Regions from separate parts of the Paenarthrobacter sp. NPDC057355 genome, predicted to be linked through region 1. Evidence: riboswitches for the same ligand, from Rfam matches in the RefSeq annotation. Region 1 holds a riboswitch; each other region holds the start of a gene.

Region 1 (3,274 bases):
TGCCGTAAACGAACGGCGCCATGGTGACTACGGACAGGACGATGCTGGGCACGTCGACGCGGCCGGGCTTGGCGTCCTTGGACTCGGGAATCAGGACCCGGCCGAAGGCAAGGAGGGGCAGGAGCAGGAAAGCTGCCACCAGGAAGACGGCGCCCCACCAGAAGTGCTCCACCAGCCAGCCGCCGAAGATCGGGCCCAGTGCGGCGCCGCCGGAGAAGCCGGCAGCCCACACGGCGATCGCGAGCCGGCGGCGGTTGGGGTCGGTGAAGATGTTCCGGATCAGGGACAGCGTCGAGGGCATGAGCATGGCGCCGAAGACGCCAAGTGCGGCGCGTCCGGCAATCAGCCACTCAGCAGAGGGCGCGAAAGCCGTAGCAGCCGAAACCGCTGCGAAGCCTGTGCTGCCGATCAGAAGCAACCGGCGTCGTCCGATCCTGTCGCCAAGGTTGCCCATTGACACCAGGAGCGCCGCCAAAACCAGCGGGTAGGCGTCAATGATCCACAGGAGCTGGATGCCGCCGACGTCCAGGGAGCGGGCGATTTCGGGCAAGGCGAAGGTGAGCGCGGTGTTGTCGACGGCCACCAGCAGCACAGGGAACATCAGGAGTGCCAGGGCCGTCCAGTCGCGCCACGGTGCTGCCTGCCCCTGGGTGGGGTTGACGGAACGGGGTGCTTGGGTTGAGGACGGCGAGAACATGCATGTAACTATACCGTCCAGACGGTATAGTTACAAATGCAGGAACCGTAAAGCTTTAGGGAATGATGTACATATGCCACGAAAACCAGTTGCCCGGGACGCCGTCCTGGATGCCTTCGAAGCCCTCCTCATCGAGGTAGGGGAGCGGGCAGCCACCCTGGACGCCGTCGCCAAGCGGGCCGGGGTCTCCAAAGGCGGGCTGCTGTACCACTTCCCCAACAAGGAGGCCCTGATCAGCGCCTTGCTCGAACGCCTCGATGAACTGGCGGAGCAGGACATAGTTCAGATGAAGGCAGCGCCGGACGGGGCAGCTTCATACTTCATACGCACTTCTCTGTGGGGCGGAACCCCCATGGACCGTGCCTTCGTAGCCGCAACCCGCCTGGCCGAGGTGGCCCACGAAGAGACCCGCCGCCGCTTTGCCGGAATCCAGGAGCAGTGGCTGGGAGTGCTGGCTGAGGACGTCGGCCCGGAGGTCGCCAAGGCCGTCAGTTATATGGGTGACGGACTGTATTTCAATGCGATGTTTGAGGGCGGACAGGAGGCCGGCAACGCTGGGCGGGAGGCCGACGTCGAGATCCTGTTGGGCGTGCTGGACCGTTTGCGGAAGTGACGCTTCGTCCATTTGCCGCGGGGGCTTGCACGTAGGACAATTAACCCTTGTGGCGTGCCCTGTGTGGCGGCCACGCACAATTGAACAAGCCTTTGATCTGCGGCGGGAGAGTCCTGCAAGCACGTGATGCAGGCGCCGTAGGAGCAAACCCTCCCCAGGAATCTCTCAGGCCCACGCACCGCCGCGGCGAGGCAACTCTGGAAAGCAGCAGGCGACCGTGCCCTTGGCATGGGATGCTGTGCTCACCGACGGTGCAAGCGAGTCGTTGTTCTGACAAGTCGCGGAAACTCTCAGGTCCAATACAGAGCGGGGAGGAACCCGAGCCGCTGTGGCGTACCCAAACGCCGCCCAAGTATTGGAGTTCCTTCGTGACGGTTAGTTCTGCCTCCACCACCTTCGTTGATCGGCATATCGGCGCGCGCCGCCAGGCCGACATTGAGACCATGCTCAAGTCCGTGGGTTACGACTCCGTGGATGCCCTTGTGGATACTGCGGTTCCCAACGACATCCGCCAAGAAGTTGCACTGACCCTGCAGGACGCCCTTTCCGAGGTCGAAGTCCTCGCGGAACTGCGCAAGCTGGCCTCCAAGAACAAGACCGCCGTGCAGATGATCGGCCAGGGCTACTACGACACCATCACCCCGCCGGTGATCCGTCGCAACATCCTTGAATCCCCGGCTTGGTACACCGCCTACACGCCGTACCAGCCGGAGATCTCGCAGGGCCGCCTCGAAGCGCTCCTGAACTTCCAGACCATGGTCCAGGACCTCGTTGGCCTGCCGATCGCCAACGCCTCCCTGCTGGACGAAGCCACTGCAGTGGCCGAAGCCGTCCTCATGATGCGCCGTGCCAACAAGAACAAGGCTGCCCAGGATGGCAAGACCGTCCTTGACGCCGACTGCCTGCCCCAGACCATCGCCATCGTGAAGGGCCGCGCCGAGGCCCTCGGTTTCGAGGTTGAGGTCGCGGACCTTTCCGCCGGATTGCCCGACGGCGCCATCAACGGCGTCGTCCTCCAGCAGCCAGGCGTTTCCGGCCGTGTTTTCGACCACTCAGCCGTCATCGCCGAGGCTAAAGAGCGCGGCGCGCTGGTTACCGTCGCTGCCGACCTTCTCTCCCTCACCCTCATCACCCCTCCGGGCGAGCAGGGCGCCGACATCGCCGTAGGTTCTGCCCAGCGCCTGGGCGTGCCGCTGTTCTTCGGTGGCCCGCACGCCGCATACATGGCCGTCCAGAAGGGTCTTGAGCGTTCCATGCCGGGCCGTCTGGTTGGCGTTTCCAAGGACGACGCCGGTGTCCCCGCCTACCGCTTGGCGCTGCAGACCCGCGAGCAGCACATCCGCCGCGAGAAGGCCACGTCCAACATCTGCACCGCGCAGGCACTCCTGGCCATCGTTGCCTCGATGTACGCCGTCTACCACGGTCCCGAGGGCTTGAAGGCGATCGCCGAGACCGCCAACCGCCACGCCCGCACCCTGGCCGCCTCCCTGAAGGCTGCCGGCGTCGAGGTCCTTCACGGTTCGTTCTTCGACACCGTCACCGTTCGCGTTCCGGGCAAGGCCGCAGAGTTCGTGGCGGCAGCCGAGGCTCGCGGGATCAACCTGCGCGGCGTAGACACGGACACGGTGGGCATCTCGGTGGACGAAACCACCACCTCCGAGGTTGTGGCCGATGTCGCGGCGGTCTTCGGTGCTTCCGTGGTTGAGTCCGCGGAAGGCTTCGCGCTGGACGGTGCCGTTGAGCGCACCAGTGAGTTCATGCAGCACCCGGTGTTCAACACCCACCGCTCCGAGACCCAGCTCCTGCGCTACATCCGCAAGCTCTCGGACCGCGACCTCGCGCTGGACCGCACGATGATCCCGCTGGGTTCGTGCACCATGAAGCTCAACGCCACCGCTGAAATGGAAGCCATTTCCTGGCCGGAGTTCGCCTCGATCCACCCGTTCGCTCCGGATTCGCAGACA
Region 2 (3,274 bases), on a different contig from region 1:
GAGCGTGTCCGGCTGGGTGGTCAGCGCCCAGAGGATGAATGCGAAGAAAGCAAACACCACCCACACCATCACCACCCCGCCCGGCATCTTGAAGGCCGAAGAATCATGCAGGTGGGGGCGGCGCTTCCTGAAGGCCAGGTAGCTGGCCAGGATGATCGACCACACGAACACGAAGCAGACAGCCGAAACTGTGGTGACCATGTCGAACGCCTTGCCCACGTCCTGCCCGGCGTACATGAGCACGACGCCGGACAGCAACAGGACGCAGGAAAGGAACAGGGCGTTGCGGGGTACTTTGCGTCCGGAGAGGGCACTGAAGACGGCCGGCGCGTCGCCTTCCTGGGCCAGGCCGTACACCATGCGGGACGTGGAGTAGATGCCGGAGTTGGCCGAGGACATGGCGGAGGTCAGCACCACCAGGTTCACGATCGTGGCGGCGGCGCCGAGGCCTGCCAGGGAGAACATGGCAATGAAGGGGCTGTGGCCCGCGGCGAACTGGGTCCAGGGAGTGACGGACATGAGGATGATGAGCGCGCCTACGTAGAAGAGCAGCACGCGGATGGGGATGGAGTTGATGGCCTTGGGAAGGTTCTTCTCCGGGTCCTTGGCTTCAGCCGCGGTGGTGCCCACCAGCTCAATGCCCACGAACGCGAACACGGCGATCTGGAATCCTGCAACAAATCCCATGAACTCGTTCGGGAAGAAGCCGCCATGACTCCAGAGGTTGCTGAAGCTGGCCGGTCCGGCGTCGGACTGGAAGCCGCTGAAGATCATGAAGAGGCCAACAATAATGAGCGCCGCGATGGCCACGATTTTGATGAGCGCGAACCAGAATTCGGTCTCGCCGAAGGCCTTGACCGTGGCCAGGTTCAGGAGCAGCAGGATGCCGATGGTGATGAGCCCCGGGATCCACAACGGCAGTCCGGGCCACAACTCCTCCGAGTACCCGGCAATCGCAATGACATCGGCGATGCCCGTGATGACCCAGCAGAACCAGTAGGTCCAACCGGTGAAGAAGCCGGCCCAGGGACCCAGGAGGTCGGCGGCGAAATCGCTGAAGGACTTGTAATTCAGGTTGCTCAGGAGCAGTTCGCCCATGGCACGCATGACGAAGAAGAGCATGAAGCCGATGATCATGTACACGAAAATGACGGACGGACCGGCCGCGGAAATGGTCTTGCCCGAGCCCATGAACAGGCCGGTTCCAATGGCTCCGCCGATGGCGATGAGCTGGATGTGGCGGTTGCTGAGTTGGCGCTCGAGATGGGGTGAATCGTTGCCGGTGGTGGGATGAATCGTCAAAGGAACTCCGTCGTTCAGGCGGCACAGGGGTGCCGCATTGATTCGGGTTCCTCCCCGCTCTGTAGGTAGACCTGAGAGTTTCCGCAGGCATGGGCCTGCTTGCACCTTCGGTGAGTCCGGTGGCCGGACTGCTTTCCAGAGTTGCCTCGCCGCGGCGGTACATGGGCCTGAGAGATTCCTGGGGAGGGTTTGCTCCTACGGCGCCTGACGAAATGTACCGGCAGGGCTCTCCCGCCGCAGATCAAAAGCGCGCACACCCTTGCGGGTGATGCAGCTCACACAGTAACGAAGGTGGGCTGGCGGCGCAACCCCGGGGCGCTACAGTCCCAGAATGCTACGGGCGATTTCATCGGCGTCGCGCAGGGTCCGCTGGCCACTGGCATAGGCGGGGCCGGTGCGGGGACGCGCCTCCGCAGCGATGGCATTGCCCCACTGGGACGCGGACAGCTGCAGCCCGAGCACGTACATGTTTTCGGTTACGGACCCGTTGGCGGCTATCGGGCGGTACGGGTGCGGTTCGACGTCAAGGCCGGTGGTCTGCATGGGGGTGCCCTCAACGCTCATCATGATCTTGGTCCGCACCAGGCCGTCTGACATGAGTTGCTCAAGCAGCGGGGAAATATTAATGCCCACCCTGTTCGCCGGCGACATCGCCTCGATAAGGGTCTGTGCCTCCACGGGACCGTCGTGAACCCATGGCGAAGCCGCCCGGAACACCTTTGCGCTCCGATCAACGCTGAACTTGGGGTCCGGTCCCACAAAGCTTACGACGCCGGCACGCGCCAAGGCGGCCAGCTGCTCCGAGCGGAGCGCGGGAGGTCCGCTGGCCAGTCCTTCGACAAACGATTCGAACCAGCCGCGCAACCCGGCCAACCACGACTCGTCGGTGATCCCGCCGTCCGCGACGACGGTCTTAAGGATCGCCCGGCCGGTGTGGAGTGCGCCGATGGCCATTTTCACCGGGTCCGCTTCACCCAAAGCCGAGCGCCGGGCGTCGTCGTCCAGGTAGGCAGTGATCGCGGCATCCAGGTCACGCCGGGATGTGAACGTCCGTCCCGCCAATGGCGCCGCGAGCCCACGAAGATTCAAACGGCGCGAAGCAACAACATGCTTTTCAACCAGGGCTTCCACGTCGTTTTCCCAGTGCGCCGTGGTGTGGGCATGCGGCTGGAGCGCGTCCTGCAGGTCGGCCAGGAACTGCGCCGGATCCTTGATGGCGGCGGGCTGGGACCGGGCCAGTGTTGAGTAGTAGGCCCACAGCGCGTCCCGGTGCAGCAACGGCCAAAGGTCGTGATCGAAACCGGGCTGGATCCCTGCTGCCCGGAAACGGTCCACTGCGGCTTCGGTCAGGTACCGCATGGTGATGCTGCGTGGGTAGTAGCCGTCCAGCCCGGCCTTGGCCCGGTACGGCGTACCCCTGCGGGAGGCTGCGAAAATCCTGGGCTCCCGACCCGATGGCCGGTACTCCAGCACCCCTGCCCCGGGTACTCCCGCCTCGACAAACTTGCCGCCGCGGCCCTCCGTCAGCTGGCCCATCACGTCGAAGAAGTTCAGGCCCATGCCGCGGACCAGCACGGGCTCGCTGTCCGGAACGGCCTGCCAGTCGACATCTGCCGGCGGCGCTGGCGGGAAGTACAGCAGGCCCAATTCGTCGGCTGCGCGCTTGAACGACTTCTGCTCCGGGTTCAGCCGCGATTCGATGTGTCCCAACGCCAGCACCACGGAACCGACGGTGAGGCTCGAGCCGTTGGCAAGTTCGACGTCGAACTTCCCGTCAACCGGACGCGCAGCAACGGCGAGCGTTTCGTGGAAGGTGACCTCGACGCCGTCGGGCAGCCGGTCCAGAATCTCCTCAAGTGTCTGGCGGAGATAGCGCCCATACAGGGCACGGCTGGGGAAATCGTGGGATTCCAAGGTGGCCAGCTCAGCTTTTTCGGCCTCGTCCAGGCCCGCGCCATCACGACGCCGGGCC
Region 3 (3,274 bases), on a different contig from region 1:
AGGTCCCGGTCGGACAGCTTGCGGATATAGCGCAACAGCTGCGTCTCGGAACGGTGCGTGTTGAACACCGGGTGCTGCAGGAAGTCGGAGGTGCGGACTACGTCGGAAGCCAGCTCGAACCCGGCGGCGTCCCCTACGGGACCCGCACCAAAGGCGACGGCGACAGCGGATAGGACCTCCGGCGTCGTGGTTTCATCAACGGAAACACCCACGGTGTCGGCGTCGATGTAGCGGAGGTTGATGCCGCGTGCTTCGGCAGCGCCGATCACCTTGTCCGCCTTGCCTGGGACGCGGACGGTGAGGGTATCGAAGAAGGAGTCGGCGACCAGTTCGCGGCCTGCCTTCTGCAAGGCAGTAGCCAGCACACGGGCGTGGCCGTGGACAGTTTCGGCGATCGCCTTCAGGCCATCCGGGCCGTGGTAGACGGCGTACATCGAGGCAACGATGGCCAGCAATGCCTGCGCGGTGCAGATGTTGGACGTGGCCTTCTCGCGGCGGATGTGCTGCTCGCGGGTCTGCAGCGCCAAGCGGTACGCGGGCACGCCCGCGTTGTCCTTGGAGACACCCACGATGCGGCCGGGAAGCGTGCGCTCCATGCCGTTCCGGACGGCCATGTAAGCGGCATGCGGGCCACCGAAGAACAGCGGGACACCGAAGCGCTGCGCAGTTCCGACGGCGATGTCCGCGCCCTGTTCGCCCGGGGGCGTGATGAGGGTGAGCGCCAGCAGATCGGCCGCGACGGTGACCAGCGCGCCCCGTTCCTTCGCCGCAGCGATCACGGGGGCGTGGTTGAAGACCCGGCCGGAAACGCCGGGCTGCTGGAGGACGACGCCGTTGATGTCGCCGTCGGGCAATCCGGCCGAAAGGTCAGCCACGAGGACCTCGAAGCCGAGCGCCTCGGCCCGGCCCTTGACGATGGCGATGGTCTGCGGGAGGAGGTCGGCGTCCAGGACGGTCTTGCCGTCCTTCACAGCTTTGTTGGCCCGGCGCATCAGCAACACGGCTTCGGCCACCGCAGTGGCTTCATCCAGCAGCGAAGCGTTGGCGATCGGGAGCCCGGTGAGGTCCTGGACCATGGTTTGGAAGTTCAGCAGCGCCTCAAGGCGGCCCTGTGAAATCTCGGGCTGGTACGGCGTGTAGGCGGTGTACCAGGCCGGGGCTTCAAGGATGTTGCGGCGGATCACCGGCGGGGTGATGGTGTCGTAGTAGCCCTGGCCGATCATCTGCACGGCGGTCTTGTTCTTCGCCGCGAGTTTGCGGAGCTCGGCCAGGACCTGCGTCTCGCTCAGCGCCTTCTGCAGGGTCAGGGGCGAAGACTGGCGGATGGAATCGGGGACAGCAACGTCCACAAGGCCATCAACCGAGTCATAGCCGATCGCCTTGAGCATGGTGTCAACATCGGCCTGGCGACGGGCGCCGATATGCCGGTCCGCGAAAGCGGTTGGGGAGGATTGAACAGTCACGAGGAACTCCAGGATTCAGGCGCCCAAGGGACGCCACGTTGAATATGGGTTCCTCCCCGCTCTGTATTGGACCTGAGAGATTCCGTGGACTTGGTTGCCCACTTGCACCGTCGGTGAGCCCGGTTGCCCGGACTGCTTTCCAGAGTTGCCTCGCCGCGGCGGTACATGGGCCTGAGAGATTCCTGGGGAGGATTTGCTCCTACGGCGCCTGACTGGATGTACCCGGCAGGACTCTCCCGCCGCAGATCAAAAGCGATTGCGCCACGTCAGTGACACGCTTCACACCATAGCGGGTGGCTGCGAAAAAGTGCAAGGCGCGACCTTTCCCACAGCGATCAGCCATGCATCGCCTCGTGGATCTGCAAGGCAAGCCAGAGCTGTGCCAACGTGGACGTCTCACCCATGTCCAGCCCCGTCAGTTCGCCGATTTTCCGGATTCTGTAGATGATGGTTTGCCGGTGCGTGAAGAGCGCGGACGCGGTTTTTTGCCATGAGCGCTGCGAGTCCAAATAGGTTCTCAACGTGACCATCAGATCGCCGTCCTGGCGCTGCTCGTACTCAAAAACCGGACCCAGGAGACGCTGCACCAACGCGGTTCCTTCCTCGAATCCCGTCAGTCCAAGCCAGCTGGGACCCTCCGCGTACCGGGCCAGCCCGAGCTTGTTGGCTTTGGCCGAACCCAGCGCCCACAGCGATTCCTGCAAGGCCTGCTGGAGCCCGGCGACGGCGGCCGGCGAGCTGACGCCGATGACGCTTTCCGGCCCGGCGCAGTGGACCAACAAGCCGTCCGCGACATCCGAGGCGACCACCACATGCAACCGGTCGTTCCGCCGCAAGGAGGCCGCCTGGACGCCGTGCCGCCAGAGTTCGACGTGCACGTTGGCCAGCCTGTCGCCGTCGTCCGCCGCCATCGAGGCGACCACGAACTTTTGGGGAGGTACCTCGAAAGCCGTCAACCGACGCTCGATCTCGCCCGTTCCGAGCCGCCCATCGAGGGCCTGCAGGAGGAACTCGCCGGCAAGCCGGTGCCGACCTTCGAGCGAGAGCACGATCCGCGCCAGCTGGAGTCCCAGCACCGTTGCGGCATGCAGAAGGACGACGGCGTCAGGGTGCGGTTCGCTGCCGGGCAGCACCACCAGAAGCGCATTCGCGTGGGTGGGGATGTCCATGGTGAGCACGTGACGGCCGCGGATCCGGTGCCACTGGAAGTTCTTGCCCGCAACAGTCACCCGGCCCGGTTGCGGCGACCATTCCTCCACAAGGAACTTCGGCAGGGAATGGCCCTCGGGATGCCAGGGATGGAGACAACGCCGGTCCACCACGAACAGCTCGGAATCGAGCTCCGTCGCGAGCCGAAGCACCAGGCTTTGCCAGTGATCCTCCGACGCACCGGCGGTGCGCAGGAGGTCGTAGACGCGTGCCGTCTGGCGGAGGCGGCGGGATTCTTCGAGGAGCGAGGACTCAGCCACGGACCTGGCAATGGCGATGAACGGCAGCGGGTAGGGGATGTTGAGGAGGGGAAGCGGAAGCCGCTCGCAGGCAGCCAGGAACCCAGACGTCAGCGGCGGCGCGTGCATCTTTTCACCAATCGCCAACGCACTGGCACCCGCGTCCACCAATGCCTCGGCGAGCGCCACCTGCCCTTCAGCATCCGGCGGGATGGACAGCCCGTTGGTCATCATGAGCTCCCCGCCGGTGACCCACTCCCACAAGCGCGGAAGATCCGAAGTGTGCGCCCAGGTGATTCGATTGTTTACACCCGCAGCGCCTGCCAGGAGGGTGAGGCCGAGCTGCGGTTCAGCCACGAGTTC

Evidence for each region. Region 1 has a riboswitch for glycine ahead of gcvP (aminomethyl-transferring glycine dehydrogenase). Riboswitches for the same ligand answer to the same signal wherever they lie in the genome.
Region 2: another riboswitch for glycine. It lies ahead of cycA (D-serine/D-alanine/glycine transporter); the one in region 1 lies ahead of gcvP (aminomethyl-transferring glycine dehydrogenase).
Region 3: another riboswitch for glycine. It lies ahead of gcvP (aminomethyl-transferring glycine dehydrogenase); the one in region 1 lies ahead of gcvP (aminomethyl-transferring glycine dehydrogenase).

What each region holds. Positions count from the first base shown of each region.
Region 1 covers NZ_JBHVAL010000004.1:38,394-41,667, forward strand. The annotation lists gene ACFUOZ_RS06855 (MFS transporter) at 1-697, opposite strand, end outside; gene ACFUOZ_RS06860 (TetR/AcrR family transcriptional regulator) at 771-1,310, shown strand; glycine riboswitch at 1,404-1,501, shown strand; gene gcvP (aminomethyl-transferring glycine dehydrogenase) at 1,679-3,274, shown strand, end outside.
Region 2 covers NZ_JBHVAL010000022.1:61,988-65,261, forward strand. The annotation lists gene cycA (D-serine/D-alanine/glycine transporter) at 1-1,302, opposite strand, end outside; glycine riboswitch at 1,448-1,546, opposite strand; gene ACFUOZ_RS19055 (FAD/NAD(P)-binding protein) at 1,621-3,274, opposite strand, start outside.
Region 3 covers NZ_JBHVAL010000016.1:16,167-19,440, forward strand. The annotation lists gene gcvP (aminomethyl-transferring glycine dehydrogenase) at 1-1,463, opposite strand, end outside; glycine riboswitch at 1,613-1,712, opposite strand; gene ACFUOZ_RS16145 (PucR family transcriptional regulator) at 1,799-3,274, opposite strand, start outside.